Regions from separate parts of the Isoptericola sp. F-RaC21 genome, predicted to be linked through region 4. Evidence: riboswitches for the same ligand, from Rfam matches in the RefSeq annotation. Region 4 holds a riboswitch; each other region holds the start of a gene.

Region 1 (4,177 bases), on a different contig from region 4:
TGGCGCAGCTCCTCGGCCTGGCCGGTGAACGAGTCGAGCGCGTCGCGGCCGCGGCCGAAGGCCTTGAGCACCCGGATGCCGTGCACGGACTCCTCGACCGTGGTGGCCAGGTCGCCCGACTGGTCCTGGGAGAGCCGCGCGATGACGCGGTAGCGCCGCGAGAACCGGAACGCGATGACCGCGACCGGGATCGCCCCCGCGAGGTACACCAGGCCGAGCCACCCGGCGGTGGCCAGGAGGATCCCGACGCCGACGACGATCGTCACGGTGCTGACCACGAGCTGCAGGAGGCCGAAGATCAGCCAGCGGCGCAGCAGGCCCAGGTCACCCATGATGCGGCTGAGCAGCTGCCCGCCGGGCCAGCGGTCGTGGAACGCGACGGGCAGGTCCTGCAGGTGGCGGAACAGCGACATGCGCATCTCCGCCTCGATCCGCGTGCCGGGGTACATCACGAGGTTGCGGCGCAGCAGCACGAAGCCGGCCTCGGCGACGCCGAGGACGAGCACGAGGACGACCGGCACCACGAGGGCGCCGAGGTCGTGGGCGGCTGCGCCCTGCGCGAGCGGCCCCTCGACGAGGGCCTGCAGCACGCGCGGGATGGCCAGCGCGGCGAGGCTGGCGCCGAGGGCGGAGAGCAGGCCGCCGACCAGCCGCGGCACGGCCGGCCGGACGTACGGGTAGAGCCGGCGCAGCGACGCGATCGTCGAGAGCTCGGACCCCGCCGGCACGGCCGGGGCGGCGGGTGGACGGGGAGCGGAGGAGTCGGAGCTCCTCCTGGGACTGTCGGAGGGATCGGCGCGGCGGGCGCCTCTGCTGCGGCTGCGCGAAGTGCGCTTCGTGTCGGGCATCACAGCCATTCTGTCACTCGCCCCCGACACGCTTGCCCCGGTCACGCGGTGCGGCGCGAACCCGGGACACCGCTTACCGGCGCGGGATCCCGCCGTCGCGCGCGAGGCGGCGGGATCCCGCGGCCGGCGGGTCAGCCCACCGCGACGCGGTCGCCGTCGCGGCGGCCGAGGTCGCCCGGGACGCCAGCGGCGTCGGGCAGCCCGGTCTGGTCGAAGAACGCCAGCTCGTGCTCGCACGCCGTCCGGAACGCCTCCGCCATCCGGGCGCGGACGGGCGCGTCGGCCGCCGCCGCGGCACGGCGCAGGATCGCGACCGCCTCGCGCGTCGACTCCGCGAACGCGTCGTCCGCATAGGTACCCAGCCACGCCGCGTACGGGTGGCCCGCGTGGTTGCGGGCGGCCAGCCGCTCCCCCACGTCCTGGTAGATCCAGTAGCAGGGCAGGACGGCGGCGACGAGGGTCGCGTAGTCGTCGCCGGCCGCGCGCAGGTGGTCGAGGTAGGCCGCCGTCGTGGGGCTGGCGGGCACGTCCTGCGGCTCCCCGCCCAGCCAGCGGGAGTGCAGGTCGAGCTCCGTGACGAGCGCGCCGTGCGCGCCGCCGGCCCAGAACGCCTGCTCGGCCCGCGTGGGCGCGAGCTCGCTCGCCCGGGCGAGGCAGCGCGCGTAGTCGCGCAGGTAGAGCGCGTCCTGCTCGAGATAGGCCCGGAAGTGGCCGGCGTCGAGCGTCCCGTCGCCCAGGGACCGGACGAACGCGAGGTCGTCGATCGCGGCACGCACGCCCGCGGCGTCGTCCCACCACCGGGCGACGACGTCCTCCCCGCGGTCCTCTCCGTGCGCGCCCGCCGCACCGGGCACCACGACCGGCTCGGCGCCGCCGGCGCGCAGCCCCGCCAGGTGGTCGACGGGGCCGTTCCCGCCGCCGACGCGCAGCGCCTCCCCCGCCCGGATCGCCGCGGTCAGCCAGGCCTTCGTGCCGCGCAGCGCCTCGACCCAGTCGCCCGTGCGCGCGTACCGCGCGGCCAGCCCGCTGGACAGGGAGCAGCCGGTGCCGTGGGTCGACGTGCTGCCCAGGCGCGGGCCGCCCAGCTCCGCGAGCACGCCGTCCGGCCCGACGAGGGCGTCCGGGGCGCCCGCGTCCCCGGCGGCAAGGTGCCCGCCCTTGGCCACGACCAGCACCCGGTGCCGGGCCGCCAGCCGCCGCGCCTGCTCGAGCGCCGCGGGCCAGTCCGGTGCGGGCGCCTCCTGCGCCAGGACCGCGAGCTCGGGCAGGTTCGGCGTCACGACGTCGACCCGCGCGAGCAGGTCCCGCACGGCGTCCTCGGCCGCGGCATCGAGCAGCCGGTCGCCGCTGGTGGCCACCATGACCGGGTCCAGGACGACGGCGGGGCGCGCCGTCGTGGCTCCGCGCGGCAGGCCGTCGAGCCAGGCGGCCACGGCCTCGGCGACCGGGGCCGAGGCGAGCATGCCGATCTTCACCGCGTCGACGGCCACGTCGTCGGCGAGAGCGTCGAGCTGCGCGGCGAGGAACGCGGCCGGCGGCACGTGCACGTCGCGCACCCCCCGCGTGTTCTGCACCGTGAGGGCCGTGACGGCCGCCATCCCGTAGCCGCCGGCGGCGGCCACCGACTTGAGGTCCGCCTGGATCCCCGCGCCGCCCGAGGGGTCCGACCCCGCGATCGCGAGGACCCGCGGCCGGCTGCCCCGGGGCGGCGGCGACGCGGCCGTGGCGGAAGCGGTGGCGGGGGCGGTGGTGCCGGCGCGGCCGGCGGAGCTGTCTTCAGGTGCGCGCGCACTCATGTCGACATCCCTTCGCTAGTACGAGCTAGATCAGGTTCGACGGGTGTGTTCTCAGCGCCCGGCGGCCCACGTCGTGACAGCCGTGAACGGTGTCGTGACGTCGACCGGTCGGGACGCACCCCGTGTCGTGGCGCCCACCGTAGCCCAGGTCACGGCGGCGGGGCCGGCGGCGGACCGCGTGTCAGGATCGGGTGGCGGGGCGCGTACCCGGCGCCGCGATAGGGTGCGGGGGTGCCCGCCGTCGTCCGTCGTGCGCGCGAGCTCCTCGTCGCCGGCACGACGCTCAGCATCGCGGCCGCCGCCCACCTCCTGGCCGGCGGCGCGCTCCCCGGGGCACCCCTCGCCTGGTTGGTCGTCCTGGCCCTCACCGCGCCGCTCGCGGTGTGGACCGCGCGGCGCCGGCTGACGCTGCGGCGCCTGCTGCCCGCCATGGTCGCCCTGCAGCTGGTGCAGCACACCGCGCTGTCGGTGCTGGGCGCGGCCCGCCCCGCGGGCTCGGGCTCCCCCGGCTCGCTCGGTGCCGACGGGCACGCGCTGCACGCCCTGGGCCCCGGCTCCCTGCCGCCCGCGACAGGCCCCGCGCTGCACCACCACGCGGACGACCCGCGCACGGCGTCCTGGATGCTCGCCGCGCACGCGGCCGCCGTCGTCCTCACCGCGCTCCTGCTCGCGGCGGGCGACCGGGCCGCGACCAACGTCGTGGCCCACCTGCGGCACGTGGCGGTCCTGGTGCAGGGGCCGCCGGCGCTGCCGGTGGCCCGCGCGGCCGCCGTCGTCGGCGGGCACGCCTGGCGTCCCCGTGCCGCCCGCACCCGCCGGCGCACGCCCCCACGAGGTCCCCCGCTGCTCCCGGGCGCCCTCGCGCGCACCGCCTGAAGCCTGCCCTGGTCCGTCGTCGGACGAGGGCGGGTCCCTCGTCGTTGCACGGCCACCTGACCACCAGGAGCAGACAGTCATGACCACGCACTCCCGCACGCCCTCCCGCACGCCGCTCGCCCCGCCCGCCCGGGCCGCGCGCCGGCTCGCCGGCACCGCCGCGCTCGCCCTGCCGGCCCTCGTGCTCGGCGCCGCTGCCGCGTCCGCGCACGTCACCGTGACCCCCGACGCGGCGGAGGCCGGGTCGTACGCGACCCTCACCTTCAAGGTGCCCAACGAGTCCGCCGACGCGTCGACGACCGCGGTGAAGGTCGATCTCCCGACCGACACCCCGTTCACCAGCGTGTCCGTCGAGCCCGTGCCGGGCTGGACCGCGAAGGTCACGCAGGCGCCCCTCCCCGAGCCGGTCGAGGTGCACGGCACCACCGTCACCGAGGCGCCGGCCAGCGTCGAGTGGACGGCCGACGACGCCGACGCCGCCATCGCGCCGGGCGAGTTCCTCCGGTTCACCGTGTCCGCCGGCGCCGTCCCCGACGGGGTGGACGAGCTCGCGCTGCCCGCCACGCAGACCTACTCCGACGGCGAGGTCGTCGCGTGGGACCAGGAGGCCACGGGCGACGCCGAGCCCGAGCTCCCCGCACCCGTCCTGCAGGTGAC
Region 2 (4,177 bases), on a different contig from region 4:
CTGCTGGTCTGCGCCGCCGGCGCCCGCTCCGCCCGCGTGGCCGACGTCGCGCGCGCCGCCGGCGTCGACGCCCGCTCCGTCGAGGGCGGCGCGCCCGCGCTGCTCCTCGCCGCGAGGTAGTCCAGCATCCCGCGAGGTAGTTCGGCCCGTGCCGAGGTAGTTCGAATCCCCGCGAGGTAGTTCCTCTCGGCAGGTCTTGAACTACCTCGGCAGGTCTTGAACTACCTCGGCAGGACTTGAACTACCTCGGCCGGTCGTGAACTACCTCGTCAGAGCGCGAGGTCGAGGCGGCCGTCGGGGGAGGAGCTGGCCAGCGCGCCCTCGCGGCGCGGGATGCGGCCGGCGCCGGCAGCCAGCCGCCCGGACTCGACGGCGAGGCGCATCGCGTGCGCCATGCGGACCGGGTCGGCGGCGCGCGTGACGGCGGTGGCGAGCAGCACGCCGTCGCAGCCGAGCTCCATCGCGAGGGCGGCGTCGGACGCGGTGCCCACCCCGGCGTCGAGGATGACCGGCACGCGCGCGGCGGCCGCGATCGCCTCGATGTTGCGCGGGTTGAGCACGCCCAGGCCGGTGCCGATGGGCGCGCCGAGCGGCATGACGGCGGCGCACCCGACGTCCTCCAGCCGCCGGGCCAGGATCGGGTCGTCGTTGGTGTACGGCAGCACGACGAACCCGTCGCGCACCAGCCGGTCGGCGGCCTCGACGAGGCCGATCGGGTCGGGCAGCAGGGTGACGTCGTCGGCGATCACCTCGAGCTTGACCCAGTCGGTGCCGCACGCCTCGCGGGCGAGCTGCGCGGTGAGCACGGCCTCGGCGACGGAGAAGCAGCCCGCCGTGTTGGGCAGGGCTCGGATGCCGAGGCGCTCGAGCAGGCCCCAGATGCCGCCGTCCTCGGCGCCCGCGCCACCGGGGCGCACCGCGACGCGGCGCATGGCGACCGTCGTGAGCCCGGTGCCGGACGCGACCAGCGCATCCTCGAGCGTCATGAGGTTCGACGCGCCGCCCGTGCCCATGACGAGGCGCGAGCCGATCTCCGTGCCGGCGACCACCAGGGGATCCACGAGCGGGTGGGCGGTTGGACGCGACGTGGCTGCGACGTGCGTGCTGGTCATGGTTCCTCCGTGCTTCGTGGTCAGCCGCCCTGGACGGCGGTGACGATCTCGACCCGGTCGCCGGGCGCGATCCGGGTGCCGGCCCACAGGCCGCGGGGGACGACGGCGTCGTTCACGGCGACGGCGATGCCCGCCGCCGTGCCGTCGGCGACGAACGCGGGGACGAGGGCCGCGACGACGGCCTCGACGCCGTCGCCGTGCGGCCCGTCGAGCGGGTAGGTCTCGCCGTTGACGACGGCGGTCGCGGAGGTGGACGGCGTGCTCACGGGAGGGCTCCTTCGGTGGTGGCGGGCGCGAAGCGTCGCGGGTCGGCGGCGGCGAGGGCGTCGTGGGTGTCGTCGGGCGGCGGCGCGCCCGTGAGCGCGGCGACGACGGCGTCCGCGGTCAGCGGCGCGAGCAGCACCCCGTTGCGCCCGTGCCCGACGGCGGCGAGCAGGCCGGGCACGGCGGTGGCGCCGACCAGCGGCAGGTTGTCGGGGGTGGCCGGGCGGGCGCGCGGGGTGACGTCGACCAGCGCGGCCTCGTCGATCCCGGGCACGAGCGCGCGGGCGTCGCGCAGCAGGGCGAACACGCCGCCGGCCTCGGCGCGGCGGTCGTCGGGGCGCTCCTCGCTGGTGGCACCGACGACGATCTCCCTGTGCCCGGGCCCGCTGCCGGGCCCCGCGCCGGTGCCCGCGCCCCGCGGCACGACGTACACCGGTCGGCCCTGCACCGTGCCCCGCACCACGTGCTCGAGCGGCAGCTCAGGGCCGGCGTCCAGGCGCAGCGTCACGCCCTTGACCGGCCGCACCGGCACGCGCACCTCGGGCACGCCGTCGAGCAGGGCGGACGTCGTGCCCGCGCCGGTCGCGAGCACCACCGCGCCGGCGGCGTGCCGCGACCCGGCGTCGTCGTGCACCGCGACCGCCCGGCCGGCGGCGTCGCGCTCCAGGCGCACGGCGGTGCGGCGCACGACCGCATCGCCCAGCGCGTGGGCCAGGGCCGCGTGGGTGGCCCGCGGGTTGACGGCCAGGTCGCCCTCGACGACGGCTGCCCCGGCGAGCCGCGGCCCGAGGTACGGCTCGCGCCGCCGCGCGTCGGCCACGGGGACCTCCGCGGACGCGAGCCCCCACTCCCGGTGCAGGGCGAGGACACGGCGCAGCAGCGCGAGGTCGTCGGCGTCGTACGCGACAGCGAGAGACCCGGCGCGCAGCAGCGGGACGTCGTGTCCGGTCGCGACGGCGAGGTCGGCGGCGAACGCGGGCCAGCGGGCGGCCGACGCGAGGTTGAGGCGGGCGAGCTCCCGCTCGCCGAAGTCCGCCTCGCTGACGGCGGCGAGCATCCCCGCGGCGGCGTGCGTGGCGCCGTCGCCCGGCGCCGGGTCGAGCACGGTGACGGACAGCCCGGCCGTCGCGGCGCGCCAGGCCACGGCGAGGCCGACGATGCCGCCGCCCACGACGACGACGTCGGACGTGCTGCTGGGCGTGGGCATGTGCGCTCCCTTCGCTGGCATGACCCAGATCAGGTTCGACGGTCGGCTCCTACGCCCTCTCAGCCCCGAGCGGGGCTCCCGTGCCCGGCCACTGTAACGCGGGCCGTGGTTACCCTGGCCGGCGTGACCACGACCACGCCCGATCACGGGACCAGCGACGCACCCGGCACGACCCGCTCCCGTCTCGCCGAGGCCCGCCTGTACCTGTGCACCGACGCCCGCGAGGAGCGCGGCGACCTGGAGGACTTCCTGCACGCGGCGCTCGCGGGCGGGGTGGACGTCGTGCAGCTGCGCGACAAGACGCTCGACGTCGCGCGCGAGCTGGAGCTGCAGGAGCTCGTGACGCGGGTGGCCGGCGAGTACGGCGCCCTGTGGTGCGTGAACGACCGGGCCGACGTCGCCGGGCTGACCGGCGCGCCCGTCGTGCACATGGGCCAGCGCGACCTGCCCGTGCCCGCCGTCCGCTCGCTGCTCGGGGCCGCACCCGTGCTCGGCCGGTCCACCCACTCCGCCGCGCAGGCGGCCGAGGCGGAGGCCGACCTGGACGTCGACTACTTCTGCGTCGGCCCGCTGTGGGCCACGCCCACCAAGCCCGGTCGTGCGGCCGTCGGTCTCGACCTGCTCCGCGAGGTCGCCGCGACCCGCCCCTCGACGCCGTGGTTCGCCATCGGCGGCGTCGACGCCGAGCGTCTGGACGCCGTCCTCGACGCCGGGGCGACGCGCGTCGTCGTCGTGCGGGCCATCACGCAGGCGCCCGACCCGGAGCGCGCGGCCCGCGACCTGCGGGAACGCCTGGGCTGAGGCGAGGCCGGTCCAGGGCGCGCTGCGGGGAGAACTCCCCATGGTCGGCCCCTCGCGCCCGGCTCGGCGCTCTGCCAGGGTGGAGGCTCACCCTCTGCCAGGCCGGTGACGGCCGGCGCCCGAACCCCTGGAGCCCCCATGAACGCACGGACCCCGCGCGCCCGCGCCACCGCAGCTCTCGCGCTGGTCGGAGCCCTGTTCCTTGCCGGCTGCACGGGTGGGGGAGGCGACGACGGAGGGTCGGCGGCAGGGGGCGCGGGCGAGGCGCCGGCGAGCCAGGCGGCGGAGGGCGGCGGCGAGACGGACCCTGGCACGGCCTCGGTCGCCGACCAGGTGATGGCCGAGCAGACGATCGCCACCCCGCACGGCTCGGACGCCGCCCCGGGCGGCGAGCTGACCGCGACGCTGCGCGCCGTCGAGGTCGCCGACGGCGCGATGACGGTCCGGTGGGCGCTGCGCTGGGACGACGAGGACGCGCCGGCCGACGCGGGCGCGAGCTGGTACGACATGTCCCTCGAACCGTCGACCACGGTGACCGACCGTGCCGGGCTCAAGGCGTACCGGCCGTTCTGCACCGAGGGGGCGTGGCAGGAGGACACGGACGACTCGACAGCGGCCGCGGTGGCGCAGATCAAGTGCCGCGAGTCGATGCTCGTGTCGCCGTTGGAGAAGCACGCCTTCGATTTCCCCAACCACGGCACCATCGAGGTGTCCGCCGTGCTGCCCGCCCCGGAGGGCAAGCCCGCGACGGTCGACGTCCTGCCCGCCGAGGGCCTGCCGCTGTTCACCGGCG
Region 3 (4,177 bases), on a different contig from region 4:
CGCGGCGTCGGCGTCCTCCGCCCAGGCCGCCGCGTCGGCCCCGCCTGCTCAGGCCGCCCCGTCGGCCCCGTCCGCCGCCCCGGCGCCCGCCGCGGCGCCGCCGCTGCCCTGGGCGAGCCCGAGCACGGAGCGGCCCGCGTCGGTGCCGCCGTCGCGCCCGGGGCCGGCGGCCGCGCAGCCGTCGGCGCCCGAGCGCCCCGCGGCGTCCCCGTTCGACGCGCTGGTCGCGTCGGAACAGCCGGTCCGCGCGCGGTCGGCCGCCCCGCAGGTCGAGGAGGACGACGACGAGGACTGGGACGAGCCCGAGGCGTCGTACACCTGGCTGCACTACATCGTCCTCGTGGTCGTCGCGTTCGTCCTGGGCCTGCTCGTCTGGAAGCTGCTGCTCGAGGGCCCGGACACCAACGACTTCTCGACCGACGGCGCCGCGCCCGCGGCCGGCGTCGCCCTCACGTACGAGCACCCTGGAGCCGCTGCATGACCGCCAGCCCCCGTGCCGTCGAGCTGGCGGTCGCCGCCGCCCGGGCCGCGTCCGACCGCAAGGCGCAGGAGATCATCGCGCTCGACGTGAGCGAGCAGCTCGTGCTCACCGACGTGTTCCTCATCGCGTCCGGCACGAACGAGCGCCAGGTCGCCGCGATCGTGGACGCCGTCGAGGAGGCGATGTTCCGCGCCGGGTCCAAGCCGATCCGCCGCGAGGGCAAGGCGCAGGCGCGCTGGGTGCTGCTGGACTTCGGCGAGGTCGTCGTCCACGTGCAGCACGCCGAGGACCGCGTCTACTACGCGCTCGAGCGCCTGTGGAAGGACTGCCCGGCCGTCGAGCTGCCGGAGGACGCGCGCGGCGGCGACGGCGCGGCGGCGGCCGCCGAGTACGGGGACAGCCAGGGCGACGGCGCGATCCGCCTCGCGGGCGACGAGCGGTGACGGCCGGCACCGTCGTCCTGCTGCGGCACGCCCGCACCGCGTACAACGCCTCGCTGCGGCTGCAGGGCCAGATCGACATCCCGCTGGACGAGGTCGGCCGCTGGCAGGCGGCCGAGGGCGGCTCCGCGCTCGCGTCGTCGCACCGCGCGACGCGCATCGTGTCCTCCGACCTGGGCCGCGCCGTCGAGACGGCGACCGCCTACGCGGACGCGCTCGGGGGAGCGCCCGTCGCCACGGACGCCCGCCTGCGCGAGCGGGGCTTCGGCGCGTGGGAGGGCCTCACCGGCGCGGAGCTGCAGGAGCGCTGGCCTGCCGAGTACGCGGCCTGGCGCCGCGGCGCCGAGCCGACGGGCGCGGGTGCCGAGACGAAGGCGGCGGTCGCGGCGCGGACCACGGAGGCCGTGGCGGAGCACGCGGCCGACCTGGACGACGACGCCACCCTGGTCGTCGTCTCGCACGGGGCGGCCATCTCGCTGGCCGTGACGGCGCTGCTCGGGCTCGACCCCGCCACCTGGCGCGGGCTGACGGGCATGCACAACGTGCACTGGTCGCACCTGCACCGCGCGGGCGAGGGGGCCGTGCCCGCCTGGCGCCTCGTGGCGCACAACGTGGGCGCGGGCTACCCGCTCGACCAGTGGCAGGCGGGCCCGGACTGGAATTTGGAACCTGGCCCGAAGTCTGCCTAAGATATCGACGTTCCCGAGGGGCGCAAGCCCGGAGGAACGCACCGAATCAGACGAATCGCCTGGTCGCCCGTCGGCCGCGAGAGTCGGTTCTCGGGGCTGTGGCGCAGCTGGTAGCGCACCTGCATGGCATGCAGGGGGTCAGGGGTTCGAGTCCCCTCAGCTCCACCCCGACGAGAAGGCCCGGAACCCATGGTTCCGGGCCTTCTCGCATGTCCAGGGGTGTGACGTCCAAGGGGTTCACGGTGCGGGACGCCCCTTGCGCCGGCGCCGTGGTCGCCTAGGGTCGGACCTGCGGCCGCGTCGTCGGCCGCCACACTGAAGTCACATCTGAAGACACCCATGACAGGGGAGCGCCGTCGAAGGGGCGCTGAGAGTGCGGGCACAGCCGCAGACCCTTGGAACCTGCTCCGGTTAGCACCGGCGAAGGGAGTTACCTGGAATGTCCGCGCCCATAGCTCTGCGCAGCGCGTCCCTGCGGTACCGCACCGTCGACCTCGTCACCGTGGCCATGCTCGGCGTCGCCGTCGGCGTCGTCTTCTGGGGCTGGACGCAGCTCTACCACCTGCTCTCCGCCGGTCTGGCCGTCGCGTTCCCGCCGGCCACCGGGCTGCTCGGCGGCGGCTGGCTGCTCGGCGGCGTGCTGGGCGGCCTGATCGTCCGCCGGCCCGGCGCGGCGCTGCTCACCGAGGTCGTCGCGGCGAGCGTCGAGGCCCTGCTCGGCGCCGGCTGGGGCTTCTCGGCGATCGTCTCCGGCGTCGTCCAGGGCTTCGGCGCCGAGCTCGTGCTCGCGCTGTTCCTGTACCGCCGCTTCGGGGCCGCGGTCGCCGCGCTGGCGGGCGCGGCGGCCGGCGCGTGCGGCGCGGTGTACGAGTGGTTCGCCTACTACCCCGACTGGGCGTGGGGCTTCCGGCTGGCGTACCTCGGCCTCTTCGCGCTGTCCGGCGCGCTGCTCGCGGGGCTCGGGGGAGCGGCGCTCGTGCGCGCCCTGGCGCGGGCCGGCGTGCTCGACGCCTTCGGGCCGGGCCGCGACCTCGCCGACCGTGCCGCCGACCCCGCCAAGGCCTGACGGCGTGGCGCGCGACGGCGTCCGGGCGAGCCTGCGGGGGCTCACCTGGCGGCCCACCGGGCGGGGCGCACCGACCGTGACCGACCTCGACCTCGCCGTCGGCGTGGGGGAGCGCGTCGGGCTCGTCGGCCCCAGCGGGGCCGGCAAGTCGACCGTGCTGCACGCCCTGGCGGGGGTGCTCGGCGACCCGCTGCCGGGCGACCTGTCCGGCGCGGTCGAGGTGGCCGGCGGGGTGGGGCTCGTCCCGCAGGACCCGGGCTCGGCGGTCGTCGCGGCGCGCATCGGCCGGGACGTCGCCTTCGGGCCCGAGAACGCCGGCCTGCCGCGGGCGGAGATCTGGCGTCGCACCCACCACGCGCTGGAGCGGGTCGGGCTGCGGTACCCGGTCGACCGCCCGACGTCGGCCCTCTCGGGCGGGGAGCTGCAGCGGCTGGCCCTCGCGGGGGCGCTGGCCCGCGAGCCAGGCCTGCTGCTGCTCGACGAGCCCACCGCGATGCTCGACCCGGACGCCGCGGCCGAGGTGCGCGCGGCGGTGGTGGAGGCGCTCGCGGGCAGCGACACCGCGCTCGTGGTCGTCGACCACCACGTCGGGCCCTGGCTCGAGCACCTGGACCGCGTGGTCGTGCTCGGCCCCGGCGGCCGGGTCACGCACGAGGTCGCGCCCGCCGCGCTGCGCGACGGCACCGCGACGGCGGGGCTGCGCGACGAGCTGACCCGCGCCGGCGTCTGGCTGCCCGGCGTGCCCGCGCCGCCGCCGCTGCCGGTGCCCGCCGCCCTGGTGGCGCCGGACCTGCCCGGGCCGGACGTCGTCGTCGCCGGCCTCCGCGTCGACCTGGTCACCCGCGGCCTGCGCGGCCGCACCACGACGCGCGCCCTGGACGGCGTGGACGCGCGGCTGCCTGCGGCGCGGCTCACCGCCGTCACCGGGCCCTCGGGCGCGGGGAAGTCCACGCTCGTCGCCACGCTCGCCGGGCACCTGCGGCCGGCGTCCGGCGACGTGCGCGGCACCCCCGGGCACTCCGCGCGCTCGCGGGACCTCGCGCGGGCCTGCGGCTGGGTGCCGCAGCACCCGGAGCACGGGCTGCTCGCGCTGCGCGTGCGGGACGAGGTCGAGCTCACCGGCCGGCGGCTCGGCGTCCCGGTGGACGTGGACGAGGCGCTCGCCGTGCTGCGCCTCGACCACCTCGCCGACGCGCACCCGTTCCGGCTCTCGGGCGGCGAGCAGCGGCGGCTCGCGCTGGCCGCCGCGCTCGCGCACCGCCCCGGGACGGTGCTGCTCGACGAGCCCACGGTCGGCCAGGACCGGCTGACGTGGGCCGCCGTGGCGGGGTGGGCCGTGGCGGCGGCCCGGCACGGCGCCACGGTCGTGACCAGCACCCACGACGAGCACCTCGTCGCGCTCGCCGACCACCGGGTCGCGCTCGGCGCGCACGACGCCGCGCTGCAGGGGGCGGTGGCATGATCGGCGCTCTCGCGCGGGTGAACGCGCTCGTGCTCGTCG
Region 4 (4,177 bases):
GACGTCGCGCCGAACTCCCCCAGCGAGACGGCGAACGCGAACCCGATCGCCAGCCCGAGCGACCGCGCGCCCAGCGGCCCGTCCACCGTGCGCAGCACGCGCCCCGGCGCGGCGCCCAGCGTGGCGGCGGCCTCGCGCAGGCGCGGGTCGATGGCCCGCAGCACGGGCAGCATCGTGCGCACCACGAGCGGGATCGCCACCACGGCCTGCGCGATCGGCACCAGCGCGCCCGACGTGCGCAGGTCGACGTCGAGCCCCAGCGGACGGTCCAGGGTGATGAGGAAGCCGAAGCCCACCGTCACCGCGGAGACGCCGAGCGGCAGCATGAACGCGGCGTCGAGCACGCCGACGGCGCGCCGCAGCCCCGCCCGGCGCGGGCGGCGCGACACGACGAGCGCCACGAGCCCGCCCACCACGACGGCGATCACCGCCGCCCACGCGGCGGTGCGCAGCGAGTTGCCGAGCGCCTCCCACACCGTGACGGTCAGCGCGTTGCGCCCGCCGGTGGTGCCCAGCGCCACGTAGTTGTCCAGGCCCCAGGACCCGTCGGGCGCCCGCAGCGACCGCGAGACGAGCCCCGCCATGGGCAGCACGAGCAGCCCCGCCACCACGACGGCGGTGGCGAGCGCGGGCCAGAGGTCCCCGCCGGCCCGCAGCCGCAGCCGGTGCGCGGACGCGCGGTCGCCGGTCAGCTGCAGCGCGCGCTCCCGCCGCGCCCGGGCGCGGGAGCTGACCAGCAGCGCCCCGGCGACGACGACGAGCTGCAGCACGGACAGCACCGCCGCCGAGCGCAGGTCGAGGAACTGGGTGGTGCGGGTCCAGATCTCCGTCTCGATGGTGCCGTAGCGCAGGCCGCCGAGCACCAGGACGACGCCGAACGCCGTCGCGCAGAACAGGAACACCACCGCCGCGGCGGACGCGATCGCCGGGCCGAGCGCCGGCAGCGTCACGGTGCGGAACGCGCGCCACGGCGTCGCGCCGAGCGCGCGGGCCGCCTGCTCGGCCCGCGGGTCCAGGCGCTCCCACATGCTGCCCACGGTGCGGACCACCACGGCGTAGTTGAAGAACACCAGCGCGAGCACGATGCCGGCGAAGCTCTCCTCCAGGTGTGCCCAGCCGAGCAGGCCGCCGGGCGCGAAGAGCGCGCGGAACGCGACGCCGACGACGACGCTCGGCAGCACGAACGGCACGGTCACCAGGCCGCGCACCAGCGTGCGGCCGGGGAACCGGCACCGGTACAGCACGTACGCGCCGGGCAGCCCCAGCAGCACCGACAGCACCGTGCCGGCGAGCGCCTGGGCGAGCGTCTGCCCGACGATCCGCCACGTGCGCTCCTGGGACAGCACCTCGGCGAACCCGGACAGGTCGAGCGTCCGCCCCGCCGCTGTCTCGGTGAAGAACCCCTGCAGGACCAGCGACACCACCGGCCACGCGAAGAAGACCGCCAGGAAGCCCAGCGGGAGCGCGACGGCCGCGCCCCAGCCGAGCCACGCGCCCCAGCGGCCCGCGCGGACCCCGCGCGTCAGCCGACGACGGTCGACGTCCACTGCTCGATCCACTCGTCACGGTGCGCGGCGACGTCCGCGGGCGCCACCTCGAACGGCTCGTCGGCCAGGGGCGCGAACTGCTGCCAGTCGGCGGGCAGCTCGACGTCGGGGTCGGCCGGGTACATGTACATCTGGCCGGGGACGTCGGCCTGGAACTCGGGCGAGGTGAGGAAGTCGACGAGCTGCTTCGCGCCGTCGACGTTGTCGGAGCCGGCGAGGACCCCCGCGTACTCGACCTGCCGGAAGCAGGTGTCGAGCATCGCGCTCGTCGTGGAGGACTTCCCGTCGTCGCTCAGCGTGAACGCGGGCGAGGTGGCGTACGACAGGGCGATCGGCCGCTGACCGCCCTCGCCGGCCCCGGAGAAGTCCACGTAGTACGCGTCCTCCCAGCTCTCCGCCACCTTCACGCCGTTGTCGCGCAGGTCGGCCCAGTAGGCCTCCCAGCCGTCCGTGCCGAAGGCGCCGACCGTCGCGAGCAGGAAGGCGAGGCCGGGCGACGACGTCGCCGGGTTGGTGACCACGGTCAGGTCCTTGTACTCCGGCTTCGCGAGGTCCTCGAGCGTCACCGGCGGGGCGACGTCGTGCTTCTCGAACCACCCGTCGTCGAGGTTCATGCAGACGTCGCCCATGTCGATCGGCGTCAGCGTGCCGGCCAGGTCGTCCGGGGCGTACGCGGCGACCGCCGGGTCCAGGTCCGCCGGCTGGTACGCCTCGAACACGCCCGCGTCCACGGCGCGCGACGCGTACGTGTTGTCGACGCCGAAGACGACGTCGCCCAGCGGCGCGTCCTTGGTGAGGACGAGCTGGTTGACCAGCGTGCCGGCGTCCCCCGGGGCCACCTGCTCGACCGTCAGGCCCGACTCCTTCTCGAACGCGGCCAGCACGTCGTCCGAGACGGCGAACGAGTCGTGCGTGACGAGCGTCAGCGTCGACGACGCCGTCGCGCTCCCGTCCGGCGACGCCCCGCCGCCGCACGCCGCCAGCAGCGGCAGCAGGGCGACGGCTCCGGCGGCCGCGGCCACCCGGGTGGTCCTGTGGATCATGCTGTCCTCCTCACGGTGCGAGAAGGGGGTCCTGCGGGCGCCCGGCACCGTCGTGGTGCGGCCTCCCGCAGGGAACGAGATTCCCGACTTCCTCCACCGGTGCTAACCGGGTCAGGTTCGAGGGTCTGCGGCGGTCCGCACTCTCAGCGCCGGTGGCGCTCCCCTGTCGTATCAGCACGAGCCTACCCGTCGACGCCGCGCTACCGTGGTCCCGTCCTCGGCTCCGGGGTGTGACGTGCCTGACGTGCCGTGACACCGCCCGACGGCCGTGGGCGCCGTACGACGCGCGGGCCACACCGTGGCCGCGTGGGGACCGACCGAGGGAGAGCACGTGACGGACACCGAGCAGCCGCTGGGCGTGAAGGTCGGCACGGTGGTGCTGACCATCGCCGCCGGATGGGTCGCGCAGAAGCTCATCGGCGTGGTCTGGGAGAAGGCGACGGGCAACGCTGCCCCCACCAACGTGGACGACGACGAGCTCTCCGTCGTGCAGGCCGTCACCTTCGCCGCGGTGTCGGGCGGCGTCGCGGTGCTCGCGAAGCGCCTCGCCCGCCAGGGAGCCGTGCGCGCGGCGGCGCGGTTCGTCCCCGGTCGCTGACCGACGGCGGCCCCGGCCGCCGGCCGAGCCCTCCCCGCTGGTCGAGCCTGTCGAGACCCGTCAGTGGCTCGCGCGGGGCCGCCGACGGGCGAGCTGCGCGTCGTGGCCGTGCGGCCGGTCCACCGGCCGGACGGCGGCGAGCGCCGCGCTGAGCCGGTCCGCCGCGTCCTTCGCGGGCGGCGCCGCGCGCACCACCTCGGCGGCGGTGAGCGGTGCGTCACGGTCCCCGACGGGCCGCGCGAGCATCTTCATCACCTGTTCCCCCGCCGACTGGGCGGAGACGCCGACCTGTGCGCCGACGTCGCCGAGCACCTCGGTGGCGACGGACTCGTCCACGCCGCAGACCGCCATGATGGCGCCCTTGGCCTGCTCGGAGGCCGCGGCGGCGACGAACGCGCGGGAGACGGCGCGGTGCGCCTCCCGTTCCAACGCGTCCCGGACGACCGGGCTGGCGTCGATGACGTAGCCGACGATCTGCGACGACGCGCCGTCGGCCCCGTGCCGGGCCTGGCCGGTCACGACGACGGTGTGGGTCCGGCCGTGGTCGTCGACCACGCGGTGCGCCCCGGAGAACGGTCGCCCGGCCCCGAGCGCGACGGCTGCCGTCCGGGAGAGCCGTTCGCGGTCGTCGGGGTGCAGGTGAGCGCGCAGCACTTCCGGCCCGGGCGTGACGGTGCCGGGCTCGCGGCCGAAGATCCGGAAGACCTCGTCGGACCACCACCACTCGCCCGTGCCGACGTCGACCCGGTACTGGCCCACGAGCAGCTGGCTCCCGGCACCGAGCAGCTCCGCGAAGGCGACGAGCTCGCGGCGCGGTGCGTCGTTCGGCGTGGACATCGAGGCTCACCTCCCAGTGCCGTGCAGCTGGGTCGGGGGCGCGATGCTCCCGGCTTCACCACGGTACCGGGACGGCACGACGATGCCACCCCACGGTGCACGTCGGCGCGGGTGGAATCGTGGCCGCACCCCGGCGGGGTCCGTGCCGCGGT

The links. Region 4 has a riboswitch for thiamine pyrophosphate ahead of AAG589_RS10500 (thiamine ABC transporter substrate-binding protein). Riboswitches for the same ligand answer to the same signal wherever they lie in the genome.
Region 1: it holds a riboswitch for thiamine pyrophosphate, as region 4 does, so the genes downstream of both, AAG589_RS04135 (bifunctional hydroxymethylpyrimidine kinase/phosphomethylpyrimidine kinase) here and AAG589_RS10500 (thiamine ABC transporter substrate-binding protein) in region 4, are expected to answer to the same signal.
Region 2: it holds a riboswitch for thiamine pyrophosphate, as region 4 does, so the genes downstream of both, thiO (glycine oxidase ThiO) here and AAG589_RS10500 (thiamine ABC transporter substrate-binding protein) in region 4, are expected to answer to the same signal.
Region 3: it holds a riboswitch for thiamine pyrophosphate, as region 4 does, so the genes downstream of both, AAG589_RS01210 (ECF transporter S component) here and AAG589_RS10500 (thiamine ABC transporter substrate-binding protein) in region 4, are expected to answer to the same signal.

What each region holds. Positions count from the first base shown of each region.
Region 1 is NZ_JBCFYX010000001.1:883,610-887,786, forward strand. Features, by position in the region: gene AAG589_RS04130 (ABC transporter ATP-binding protein) at 1-728, opposite strand, end outside; gene AAG589_RS04135 (bifunctional hydroxymethylpyrimidine kinase/phosphomethylpyrimidine kinase) at 980-2,644, opposite strand; TPP riboswitch at 2,635-2,777, opposite strand; gene AAG589_RS04140 (hypothetical protein) at 2,876-3,520, shown strand; gene AAG589_RS04145 (YcnI family copper-binding membrane protein) at 3,600-4,177, shown strand, end outside.
Region 2 is NZ_JBCFYX010000002.1:369,726-373,902, forward strand. Features, by position in the region: gene AAG589_RS07105 (ThiF family adenylyltransferase) at 1-120, shown strand, start outside; gene AAG589_RS07110 (thiazole synthase) at 270-1,112, opposite strand; gene thiS (sulfur carrier protein ThiS) at 1,133-1,378, opposite strand; gene thiO (glycine oxidase ThiO) at 1,375-2,583, opposite strand; TPP riboswitch at 2,573-2,675, opposite strand; gene thiE (thiamine phosphate synthase) at 2,707-3,384, shown strand; gene AAG589_RS07130 (hypothetical protein) at 3,523-4,177, shown strand, end outside.
Region 3 is NZ_JBCFYX010000001.1:264,669-268,845, forward strand. Features, by position in the region: gene AAG589_RS01190 (hypothetical protein) at 1-481, shown strand, start outside; gene rsfS (ribosome silencing factor) at 478-924, shown strand; gene AAG589_RS01200 (histidine phosphatase family protein) at 921-1,610, shown strand; tRNA gene AAG589_RS01205 (tRNA-Ala) at 1,703-1,775, shown strand; TPP riboswitch at 1,945-2,056, shown strand; gene AAG589_RS01210 (ECF transporter S component) at 2,050-2,676, shown strand; gene AAG589_RS01215 (ABC transporter ATP-binding protein) at 2,681-4,138, shown strand; gene AAG589_RS01220 (energy-coupling factor transporter transmembrane component T) at 4,135-4,177, shown strand, end outside.
Region 4 is NZ_JBCFYX010000003.1:2,923-7,099, reverse strand. Features, by position in the region: gene AAG589_RS10505 (ABC transporter permease) at 1-1,547, opposite strand, end outside; gene AAG589_RS10500 (thiamine ABC transporter substrate-binding protein) at 1,523-2,590, opposite strand; TPP riboswitch at 2,662-2,765, opposite strand; gene AAG589_RS10495 (DUF4235 domain-containing protein) at 2,922-3,188, shown strand; gene AAG589_RS10490 (PAS domain-containing protein) at 3,249-4,025, opposite strand.